DNA from 2 places in the Streptomyces cyaneofuscatus genome. Region 2 is predicted to be linked to the other one. Evidence: predicted binding sites of a transcription regulator. Region 2 holds the regulator's gene; the other holds the start of a gene.

Region 1 (5,907 bases), 2.8 Mb from region 2:
CCGACGAGCTGACGATGCTGAAGGTGCACTGCGAGGCGGTGCTGCGGCTGACCTCGGCCGCCACCGCGGGCATGAAGGAGCGCGGCCGGGGCGGGGTGATCAACGTGGCGTCGGTCGCGGCGTTCGTGCCGCGCGGTACGTACGGGGCGTCCAAGGCGTGGGTCGTCCAGTTCACCCAGGGCGCGGCGAAGGACCTGGCCGGTTCGGGGGTGCGGCTGATGGCGCTGTGCCCGGGCTTCGTCCGTACGGAGTTCCACGAGCGGGCCGGGATGGGCACCGGCAACATCCCGGGGTGGATGTGGCTGGACGCGGACAAGCTGGTGGCCTCGGCCCTGGCGGACCTGGCCCGGGGGAAGTCGGTGTCGATCCCGGACCCGCGCTACAAGGCGCTGATGGGGCTGGTCAAGGTGACGCCGCGCAGCCTGCTCGGCGGGGTCACCTCGCGTACGGGACGCAAGTACGGGCCCCAGTAGGCGCACAGAACGGTCCGGGCGGGCCGGAACGCACCGAGGCCCGGTACCCCCGCGACGGGGGTACCGGGCCTCTGACGTACCGGCAGGTACTAGTGGGAGTGGCCGTGGCCGCCGTGACCGGCGTCGGCCTCTTCCTCGGCCGGCTTCTCGACGACCAGGGTCTCGGTCGTGAGCAGCAGCGACGCGATGGACGCGGCGTTCTCCAGGGCGGAGCGGGTGACCTTGACCGGGTCGATGACGCCGGCCTTGACCAGGTCGCCGTACTCGCCGGTGGCGGCGTTGAAGCCCTGGCCCTTGTCGAGCTCGGAGACCTTGGAGGTGATGACGTAACCCTCCAGGCCCGCGTTCTCGGCGATCCAGCGCAGCGGCTCGACGGCGGCGCGGCGGACGACCGCGACACCGGTGGCCTCGTCGCCGGTCTTGCCGAGGTTGCCCTCCAGGACCTTCACGGCGTGGACGAGGGAGGAGCCACCGCCGGAGACGATGCCCTCCTCGACCGCGGCGCGGGTGGCGGAGATGGCGTCCTCAAGGCGGTGCTTCTTCTCCTTGAGCTCCACCTCGGTGGCGGCACCGACGCGGATGACGCACACGCCGCCGGCCAGCTTCGCGAGGCGCTCCTGGAGCTTCTCGCGGTCCCAGTCGGAGTCCGTGGACTCGATCTCGGCCTTGATCTGGTTGACGCGGCCCTTGACGTCGTCGGCGTTGCCGCCGCCGTCGACGATGGTCGTGTCGTCCTTGGAGACGGTGACGCGGCGGGCGGTGCCCAGCACGTCCAGACCGGCCTGGTCGAGCTTGAGGCCGACCTCCTCGGCGATGACGGTCGCACCGGTGAGGGTGGCGATGTCGCCGAGCATGGCCTTGCGGCGGTCGCCGAAGCCCGGGGCCTTCACCGCGACGGCGTTGAAGGTGCCGCGGATCTTGTTGACGACGAGGGTGGAGAGCGCCTCACCCTCGACGTCCTCGGCGATGATCAGGAGCGGCTTGGAGCCACCGGACTGGATGACCTTCTCCAGCAGCGGGAGCAGCTCCTGGATGGAGCCGATCTTGCCCTGGTGGATCAGGATGTACGGGTCGTCGAGGACGGCCTCCATACGCTCCTGGTCGGTCACCATGTACGGGGACAGGTAGCCCTTGTCGAAGGCCATGCCCTCGGTGAACTCCAGGTCCAGACCGAAGGTGTTGGACTCCTCGACGGTGATGACACCGTCCTTGCCGACCTTGTCCATCGCGTCCGCGATGAGCTCGCCGACCTGGGTGTCCTGCGCGGAGAGCGCGGCCACGGCGGCGATGTCGGACTTGTCGTCGATCGGGCGCGCGGTCGCGAGGAGCTCCTCGGACACGGCCTTGACGGCGGCGTCGATGCCCTTCTTCAGGGCGGCCGGGGAGGCGCCGGCGGCGACGTTGCGCAGGCCCTCGCGGACGAGCGCCTGGGCCAGGACGGTCGCGGTGGTGGTGCCGTCACCCGCTACGTCGTTGGTCTTGGTCGCCACCTCCTTGACGAGCTGGGCACCGAGGTTCTCGTACGGGTCGTCGAGCTCGACCTCGCGCGCGATGGTGACGCCGTCGTTGGTGATGGTGGGTGCGCCGAACTTCTTGTCGATGACGACGTTGCGGCCCTTGGGGCCGATCGTCACCTTGACCGTGTCGGCAAGCTTGTTGACGCCGCGCTCAAGGGCGCGACGGGCGTCCTCGTCGAACTTCAGAATCTTCGCCATGGGCTGTACTTCCCTCTCAAAATGAACTGCGCCCCTCGCCGCCCGGCTAGTTGTTACGCAGGGGGCCAGGGGCGCAGAACACAGGCAAACGTGGGTGAATTACTTCTCGACGATCGCGAGGACGTCGCGGGCCGAGAGGACGAGGTACTCCTCGCCGTTGTACTTCACCTCGGTGCCGCCGTACTTGCTGTACAGGACGACGTCGCCGGTCTTGACGTCGAGCGGAAGACGCTCGCCGTTCTCGAAGCGGCCCGGGCCCACGGCGAGGACGACGCCCTCCTGGGGCTTCTCCTTCGCGGTGTCCGGAATGACCAGGCCGGAAGCCGTGGTCTGCTCGGCGTCGAGCGGCTGGACCACAATGCGGTCCTCGAGCGGCTTGATCGCAACCTTGGAGCTGGTGGTCGACACGATCCGGTCTCCCCCTTCGGAGATCTCACGGGGTTTAGCAGTCAGTGGGTGGCGACCAGACCGATCCGTCGTCGCGGGTGCCGGACCTGCCCTGTCGCACAGTGTGGTGCTGGCACTCTCCAGGGGGGAGTGCCAGACCTGAGACTATGACCGCGATTAGCACTCGGTCAAGCGGAGTGCCAATTCACCACCCTCGCGCCGTCTCGGTCGGGGCTCCATCGGATCACCGTCCGGACAACGCCGGGGCGGAGCTCCGGGTTCCGTACGACGGTACGGAGATGACGCATCCCGAGCGCCACCTGCCCGGACGACCGGCCGAGAGAGGCGTGGCGGCGGGGCGGCCGTCAGCGCCGGGCGGCTGCGCGGATCCGCTGCTGGGGCTGTTCCTGCTGGTCGCGGAGGTGGCGGTCTGCGTCCCGCTGTTCCTGGGGCTGGGGCTGCGCGCCATGGCACGGTCCTCCGGGACGGCCTACGCCAAGGGGTCTCCCCCGCCCCCCGACCCCGGCACGGACTGGGTCCCGGTCGCCGTTCTCGGCGTCCTGGCCGTGGTGGTCGCCGTCGCCGCCGTGCTGCTGCTGCGCGGCCGGTGGCTCTGGGCCGGCGGTATGCAGGTGATCGTGGCGTTGGTGCTGTGCGCGGCCGCCCTCACGTCGGCGGGCGGGGGCGAGGCTTGGGAGGAGCCCCCGAACCCGGTCCCCACCTGGAACTCCCCGCCCTGCCGCAGCGGAGGCACCAGCGACGAATGCGCGCGCAGCGGGGGCTGAGCGCGCATTCGGGGCCGTACGCGGAGCAGGGCGGTGGGTCACACGCCGTACGTCAGGAGGCTCGGGTCAGACGTAGTCCTCCAGCTTCGCCACCGCGTACCCCTTGTCCGTGATGGTCTTCATGACCGTGCGGATCATGTCGGGCATCGTGCCCTTCCAGGCGCCCTTGCCCCGGAAGTGGGTGAGGACGATGTCGCCGGGGTGCAGGTCCCGGTCCCACTCGCGCCACTCCATGTGGTCGGCGAAGGCCTCGGCGGACCACAGCGGTACGGCGGTGATGCCGCAGGTCTTGGCGACGACGAGGGTGTCGCGGTTGTAGTTGCCGTACGGCGGGCGGAAGAGCGTGGGCCGCTTCCCGTAGTGCTTGAGGATCTTCTCCTGCTGGCCGCAGATCTCCCGCTTCTGCTCGGCGTAGGAGAGGCCGGGCAGATAGCGGTGGTTGAGCGTGTGGTTGCTGATGACCACCCCGCGCTTCTGCATCTGCTTGAAGTAGCCGTAGTCGTCGTTGATGACGTAGTCGCTCAGGAAGGCGCTGTAGGGGATGTCCAGTTCGGTCATCATCCGCAGCAGCGCGGGGTCCTTCTCCGCCCCGTCGTCCATGGTGAGGAAGACGATCTTCTCCTTGGTGGGGACGGTGGTGAAGACGGGCGGCAGCCCCTTGTCGTCCCGGACCTCGAACCCCTTACGGGTGGTGATGCGCGGCTTCACCTTCGGCGGTTCGGGGGCGGCGAGCGGGGTCTTGGCCAGCCCCCACTTCTTCGCGGCGACGGCCCGTGCGGCCTGTTTCCGCTTGAGCGCCTCGGCGTACGTGTCCAGGGCGCGGGCGGGCCCGGCCTGCGGGGCGGCGGCCTCGCCCTGCTGTCCGGCGGCGGGCTTCGCCGGGCCGCCCGGGGCTCCCGCGCCGCCACCGGCCATCTCCGACGCGCAGGCGGAGGTGACCGTGGCGGCCAGGAGGGCCGCCAGCACGACGGAGACCGGCCGGTGCCGCTTCATGGGTGATTTTCCTTTTTGTCGTACTAGCTGCATGGCGCCGCATCCTGCCAGCCACCCGGCCGCCGCCCGCCCCGACACCGCGAGGGCCCCCGGCCCGTCGCCCGACCGGCGGACAGGGGGCGGCCCCGACCGGCCACAATGGACCGGGTGAACGCATCGACCCCCTCCGCCTCCCCGGCCTCCCCGGCCGACGACCCCGCCCGCGCCGCCTTCGCCGCCCTGCGCACCCCCGAGGGCGAGCACCTGCTGGCCGAGCTGCGCGACCACGACCCCGCCCAGGAGCTGGCGACGGCGACCCGGCTGCGCCGCACGCACCCGGCGGAGCTGGTGTCGGCGGCGCTCGGCCAGGCCCGGCTGCGGCAGCGGGCGGTGGCGAAGTTCGGGGCCGGGGACGCCTACCGGATGTACTTCACGCCCAACGGGGTCGAGCAGGCCACCCGGACCTCGGTCGCCACCCACCGCGCCGCCCGGTTCGCCGCGCTCGGCGTGCGCAGCGTGGCGGACCTGTGCTGCGGCATCGGCGGCGACGCCATCGCGCTCGCCCGCGCCGGGATCGCCGTACTCGCCGTGGACCGCGACCCGCTCACCGCCGAGGTGGCCCGCGCCAACGCGGAAGCCCTGGGGCTCGCGGACCTGATCGAGGTGCGGTGCGCCGACGTCACGGAGATCGACACCTCTCCGTACGACGCCGTCTTCGTGGACCCGGCCCGGCGCGGCGGCCGGGGCAGGATCTTCGACCCGGAGGCGTACTCACCCCCGCTGTCCTGGGCGACGGCCGCCGCGCTGAAGGCCCCCCGCGCGGCGCTGAAGATCGCGCCCGGCGTCCCGCACGAGGCGATCGGCCCGGAGGCGGAGGCCGAGTGGATCTCGGACGGCGGCGATGTGAAGGAGGCGGTGCTCTGGTACGGGGAGGGGATCGCGCCCGGCGCGTTCCGGGCCACCCTGCTGCCGTCCGGGGCCACCCTCACCGCCCCGGCCCCGCTGCCCGCCCCTCCGGTGGGCCCGGTCGGGCGCTATCTGTACGAGCCGGACGGCGCGGTGATCCGGGCGCACCTGGTCGCCGACCTCGTGGAGCGGTGCGGCGGGCGGCTGGTGGACGAGACGATCGCGTACGTCACGAGCGATGTGCCGTACTCCTCGCCGTACGTCTCCGGGTACGAGATCACCGATCAGCTGCCGTTCAACATGAAGAAGCTGAAGGCGCTGCTGCGGGAGCGTCAGGTGGGCGTCCTGACCGTCAAGAAGCGCGGCTCGGCGGTCGAACCGGAGGAGCTGCGCCGCCGGATGAAGCTGAGCGGCCCGAATGCGGCGACGGTGTTCCTGACCCGGGTGGCCGGGGCCCCGACGATGCTGATCGGCCACCCGCTGGGGTGAGCCGGCGGGCCGGAACGCACGGCGTCAGCGGTGGGCCGGAGCGTCGAGCGGGGCAGGCGCCGCCAGGACGCGCAGCACCCAGCGGCGGTGTGCCAGCGCCTTGACGGCGCCGATGAGTCCGGTGAGCCAGGCGACCATGCCGAGGCCCATGATCAGGGCGACCATGCCGTACGTGTCGTC
Region 2 (5,907 bases):
GTGGAGCAGGTGGGCGCCGGATTCGGGGCAGATCAGGAAGGCGGTACCGAGCTGGGCGGCGTCGGCGCCCGCCGCGAGGACGGCGGCGATCTGCGAGCCGCGCATCAGGCCGCCGGTGGCGACGATCGGGATCTGCACGGTCTCGCGGACCTTGGTGACGAGGGTGAGCAGCCCGGTGCCGGTGTGGTCGGCCTGCGGGTCGTCGCGGTGGGTGGACTGGTGGCCGCCCGCCTCGACGCCCTGGACGCAGACGGCGTCGGCGCCCGCCCACTGGGCCGCCTGGGCCTCCTCGGCGGAGGTGACCGTCACGATGGTGTACGTCCCCGCCTTGGCGAAGGCGTCCAGCGTGTTGCGGGTGGGGCAGCCGAAGGTGAAGGAGACCACCGGGACGGGGTCCTCCAGCAGGATGGCGACCTTCGCCTCGTACCCGTCGTCGCCGCAGCCGTCGGGGTCGCCGAGCGGGGTCTCGTACCAGGTGGCCTCACCGGCCAGCTGGTGGCGGTAGACCTCCACGGCGCCGGCGTCGGCGAGGGCGGGCTGCGGCATGAAGAGGTTCACACCGAACGGGCCGCCGGTGAGCCGGCGCAGCTGTTTGATCTCGTTGTACATGCCGTCCACCGTCTTGTACCCGGCGGCGAGGAACCCGAGCCCGCCCGCGTCGGCGACGGCCGCGGCGAGCTGGGGTCCGGAAGCGCCGCCCGCCATGGGGGCCTGCACGATCGGATACCGGCAGAGATCGGTCAACGCGGAGGACATGAGCGCATCGTGCCATGTCCGCCGCACAGGGCCGAATCAGCCAGCGAGCGACCTGACCGGTTCTCCCACCGAACGCCGCACCGCCCACCGGTCGGTAACCGATGGGCGGTGCGGTGAAAGGCGGAAAAGGGTTCAGCGGCCGTTGAAGGCGTCCTTCAGCCGGGAGAAGAGACCCTGCTGACCTGGCTGGAACTGACCCAAGGGCCGCTCCTCGCCGCGCAGCTTGGAGAGCTCCCGCAGGAGCCGCTCCTGTTCCGCGTCGAGCTTGGTCGGCGTGATCACCTCGACGTGGACGATCAGGTCGCCCCGGCCGCCGCCGCGCAGGTGGGTGATGCCCCGCCCGTGCAGGGGTACGGACTGGCCGGACTGGGTGCCGGGCCGGATGTCGATCTCCTCGACGCCGTCCAGGGTCTCCAGCGGACACTTCGTACCGAGCGCGGCCGCGGTCATCGGGATGGTGACCGTGCAGTGCAGGTCGTCGCCGCGCCGCTGGAAGACCGAGTGCGGCAGCTCGTGGATCTCGACGTACAGGTCGCCGGGCGGGCCGCCGCCGGGGCCGACCTCGCCCTCACCGGCGAGCTGGATACGGGTGCCGTTGTCGACGCCCGCCGGGATCTTGACGGTGAGCGTGCGGCGCGAGCGGATGCGGCCGTCACCGGCGCACTCCGGGCACGGCGTCGGCACGACCGTACCGAAGCCCTGGCACTGCGGGCAGGGCCGCGAGGTCATGACCTGGCCCAGGAAGGACCGGGTCACCTGCGAGACCTCGCCACGGCCGCGGCACATGTCGCAGGTCTGGGCGGAGGTGCCGGGGGCCGCGCCCTCGCCGCTGCACGTGTTGCAGACGACCGCCGTGTCGACCTGGATGTCCTTGGTGGTGCCGAAGGCCGCCTCGGCGAGGTCGATCTCCAGGCGGATCATGGCGTCCTGGCCGCGCCGGGTGCGCGAGCGGGGCCCGCGCTGCGAGGCCGTTCCGAAGAACGCGTCCATGATGTCGGAGAAGTTGCCGAAGCCGCCGGCTCCGAAACCGCCCGCGCCGCCGCCCCCGCCGTTGGCGGAGAGCGGGTCGCCGCCGAGGTCGTAGACCTGCTTCTTCTGCGGGTCCGAGAGCACCTCGTAAGCGGCGTTGATCTCCTTGAACCGCTCCTGGGTCTTCGGATCCGGGTTGACATCCGGGTGCAGCTCGCGTGCGAGCCGACGGAATGCCTTCTTGATCTCGTCCTGAGATGCGTCGCGGCGCACGCCGAGTACGGCGTAGTAGTCCGTGGCCACTTACGACTCCGCCAGGATCTGTCCGACGTAACGTGCCACTGCGCGTACCGCTCCCATCGTTCCGGGGTAGTCCATGCGGGTCGGTCCGACCACGCCGAGTTTGGCGACTGCCTCGTCGCCCGAACCGTAGCCGACCGCGACGACGGACGTGGACGTGAGGCCCTCGTGGGCGTTCTCGTGCCCGATCCGTACGGTCATGGCTGAGTCCGTGGCCTCACCGAGCAGCTTCAGCAGGACGACCTGCTCCTCCAGTGCTTCCAGCACCGGCCGGATCATCACAGGGAAGTCGTGCCCGAAGCGGGTGAGGTTGGAGGTGCCGCCGATCATCAGCCGCTCCTCCGTCTCCTCGACCAGGGTTTCGAGGAGGGTGGAAAGAACCGTGGAAACCGTCCCACGGTCCTCGCTGTCGAAGGATTCCGGCAGCTCCCGCACCAGTCGCGGGACATCGGCGAAGCGGCGTCCGACGACCCGGCTGTTGAGCCGGGCCCGCAGATCCGCGAGCGATGCCTCACTGAAGGGCGCGGGGCAGTCGATCATACGCTGTTCGACCCGGCCGGTGTCCGTGATCAGGACAAGCATCAGCCGGGCGGGGGCCAGCGAGAGCAGCTCCACGTGCCGCACCGTCGAGCGGGTCAGCGAGGGGTACTGCACGACCGCGACCTGCCGGGTCAGCTGCGCGAGCAGCCGCACGGTCCGGCCGACCACGTCGTCGAGGTCGACCGCGCCGTCGAGGAAGTTCTGGATGGCCCGGCGCTCGGGCGAGGAGAGCGGCTTCACGCCGGCGAGCTTGTCGACGAAGAGGCGGTACCCCTTGTCGGTCGGGATGCGCCCCGCGCTCGTGTGCGGCTGCGCGATGAAGCCCTCGTCCTCCAGCACCGCCATGTCGTTGCGGACGGTGGCCGGGGAGACCCCCAGCTGGTGCCGCTCCGTGAGCGCCTTGGAGCCGACGGGCTCCTCGGTGCCGACATAGTCCTGGACGATGGCGCGCAGCACTTCGAGTCTGCGTTCGCTGAGCATGGCGCACACCTCCAGCTGTCGTTCTCCGGTGTCTTCACTCCGGTATCCGTCTGGCACTCGGTGCGTACGAGTGCCAGCTACCCACCGGTCAGTGTACGGGGGTGAGGTGGGGCGGGGGCAAGGGCGACCGGCCACGCCGCCGCCGAGCCGTGCGGGACGTTGCCGATAGCGTCGCCCCATGGACGTGTTGTGGGAAGACTTCGGCTGGGAGCGGTTGGGTCACGGTATCGGGCGGCGGCGCCTGCCGGGCTGGGATGCCACGGCCGCGCTGGTCGCCGGGGCCGACGGTGTGCTCCTGTACGACACCGGCTCGACCCTGCGCGAGGGCGTCGAGCTGCGCGGGCAGGCCGAGGCGCTGCTCGGCCGCAGGGTGACGCATATCGCACTGAGCCACCCGCACTTCGATCATGTGCTGGGGACGGCGGCGTTCGCGGGGGCGCAGGTGTACGGGGCGGTGGGGATCACCGCGCTGCTGAAGCGTTCGGCGGACGAGCTGACCGGGTCGGCCGTGCACCACGGGCTGGCGGAGGACGAGGCCCACCGGGCGGTGGACACGCTGGTGGTGCCGCACCACGAGGTGACCGGCGAGTGGACCCTCGACCTGGGCGGCGGCCGTCAGGTGCTGCTGGCCAACGTGGGCCCGGGCCACAGCGGCCATGACCTCGCGGTGCTGGTCCCGGGCACGGAAGGGGAGCCTCCGGTGGTGCTCTGCGGGGACCTGGTGGAGGAGTCGGGCGAACCGCAGGCGGGCCGGGACGCGATCCCCTCGCGCTGGCCCGCCGCCCTGGACCGGCTGCTGGAGTTGGGCGGCGAGGGCGCGGTGTACGTACCGGGGCACGGGGCGGTGGTGGACGCGGCGTTCGTCCGGGAGCAGCGGGCGGCGCTGGCGGAGCGGTTCAAGGCGGGGTGAGGGTTGCCGGGCTCCCGGGGTGGGTGGCGGGTTCTCGGGCGGAGTGACGATCTTCGGGGCGGGGTGAGGATTATCGTCTGCCCATGCGCAGCTATCAGCCGGACCTGACCCCGCCGTGGAAGAGGTCCGCCCCCGTGCCCGAGGTCCCCGCCGAACCCGATCTGGTCGTGGAGGAGGTCGCCACCGGTTTCTGCGGGGCGGTGATCCGCTGCGAGAAGACGGCCCAGGGTCCGACGGTGACCCTGGAGGACAGGTTCGGCAAGCACCGGGTCTTCCCGATGGAGCCGCGCGCCTTCCTGCTGGAGGGCAAGGTGGTCACGCTGGTGCGCCCGGGGCCGGGTGGTCCGGTGCGCCCTTCCCGTACGGCCTCCGGCTCCGTCGCCGTGCCCGGTGCGCGGGCCCGGGTGGCGCGGGCCGGGCGGATCTATGTGGAGGGCCGGCACGACGCGGAGCTGGTGGAGCGGGTGTGGGGCGACGACCTGCGCATCGAGGGCGTGGTCGTGGAGTACCTGGAGGGCATCGACGACCTCGCGGCCATCGTGGACGAGTTCTCCCCGGGGCCGGACGCCCGGCTCGGGGTGCTGGTGGACCACCTGGTGACCGGCTCCAAGGAGTCCCGGATCGCGGCGCAGGTCTCGGACCCGCATGTGCTGGTGGTGGGCCACCCGTACATCGACGTGTGGGAGGCGGTGAAGCCGTCGTCGGTGGGGATCGAGGCGTGGCCGGTGGTACCGCGCGGCCAGGACTGGAAGACGGGGGTGTGCCGGGCGCTGGGGTGGCCGGAGAACACCGGGGCGGTCTGGCAGCACATCCTGTCCAAGGTGCACAGCTACAAGGACCTGGAACCGCAGCTGCTGGGAAGGGTCGAAGAGCTGATCGACTTCGTGACGGCCGTCCCGGACTGATCCCAGGCAGGGCCCGGGGGCTCAGTCCACCAGGTCCCGCACCACCGCGTCGGCCAGGAGCCGCCCGCGCAGGGTGAGGACCGCGCGGCCCTCCTCGTACGGGACCGGGTCGAGCAGCCCGTCGGTGAGCGCGCGGCGGGAGGCGGCGAGGCCGTCGGGTTTGAGCAGGTCCAGCGGGCAGCCCTCGCGGAGCCGGAGCTCCAGCAGGATGCGCTCGACCCGGCGGTCCTCCTCGGCGAGGATCTCCCGCCCGGCGCCCGGTGACCGGCCCTCGGAGAGCGCCTGGGCGTACGCGCCCGGGTGCTTCACGTTCCACCAGCGGACGCCGCCGACGTGGCTGTGGGCGCCGGGGCCCGCGCCCCACCAGTCGGCGCCGCGCCAGTACAGCTCGTTGTGGAGGCAGCGGCCGGCCTCGGTGGTGGCCCAGTTGGAGACCTCGTACCAGTCGAACCCGGCGGCGGCGAAGGCCTCGTCGGCGATGAGATAGCGGTCGGCGTGGGCGTCGTCGTCGGTCATCGGGATCTCGCCGCGCCGGATGCGGCGGGCGAGCTGGGTGCCCTCCTCGACGATGAGCGCGTACGCGGAGACGTGGTCGGGGCCCGCGCCGATCGCCGCGTCCAGGGTGGCCCGCCAGTCGTCGTCGGACTCGCCGGGGGTGCCGTAGATCAGGTCGAGGTTGACGTGGTCGAAGCCGGCCGCGCGCGCCTCGGCGACGCAGGCCTCGGGGCGGCCCGGGGTGTGCGTGCGGTCCAGGATCTTCAGGACATGCTGCTTGGCGCTCTGCATCCCGAAGGAGACCCGGTTGAAGCCGCCCTCGCGGAGAGCCGCGAGGTAGGCCGGGTCGACGGACTCCGGATTGGCCTCGGTGGTGATCTCGGCGTCCTCCGCGAGCCCGAACTCCTCCTTGATCGACGCCAGCATCCGTACGAGATCGGCCGCGGGCAGGAGCGTGGGCGTGCCGCCGCCGACGAAGACCGTGCGGACCGGGCGCGGGTCGTCGCCGAGGACCTTGCGGGCCTGGCGGACCTCCTCGATCAGGTGGGCGGC

What was found. The regulator HrcA, encoded in region 2, represses chaperone genes, less so after heat shock. The targets are predictions, from matches to a motif close to TTNGCACTCNGNNNNNCNGAGTGCNAA.
Region 1: groES (co-chaperone GroES) is a predicted target of HrcA. The motif match lies at 2,753-2,779, and genes of this name have one in related genera.

What each region holds. Positions count from the first base shown of each region.
Region 1 is NZ_CP137002.1:3,085,272-3,091,178, forward strand. It holds gene R2B67_RS13075 (SDR family NAD(P)-dependent oxidoreductase) at 1-473, shown strand, start outside; gene groL (chaperonin GroEL) at 563-2,188, opposite strand; gene groES (co-chaperone GroES) at 2,288-2,596, opposite strand; gene R2B67_RS13090 (DUF6234 family protein) at 2,875-3,360, shown strand; gene R2B67_RS13095 (polysaccharide deacetylase family protein) at 3,427-4,353, opposite strand; gene R2B67_RS13100 (THUMP-like domain-containing protein) at 4,492-5,727, shown strand; gene R2B67_RS13105 (hypothetical protein) at 5,752-5,907, opposite strand, start outside.
Region 2 is NZ_CP137002.1:5,836,059-5,841,965, reverse strand. It holds gene R2B67_RS25560 (nitronate monooxygenase) at 1-756, opposite strand, end outside; gene dnaJ (molecular chaperone DnaJ) at 889-2,028, opposite strand; gene hrcA (heat-inducible transcriptional repressor HrcA) at 2,029-3,045, opposite strand; gene R2B67_RS25545 (MBL fold metallo-hydrolase) at 3,224-3,955, shown strand; gene R2B67_RS25540 (DUF3097 domain-containing protein) at 4,039-4,860, shown strand; gene hemW (radical SAM family heme chaperone HemW) at 4,882-5,907, opposite strand, start outside.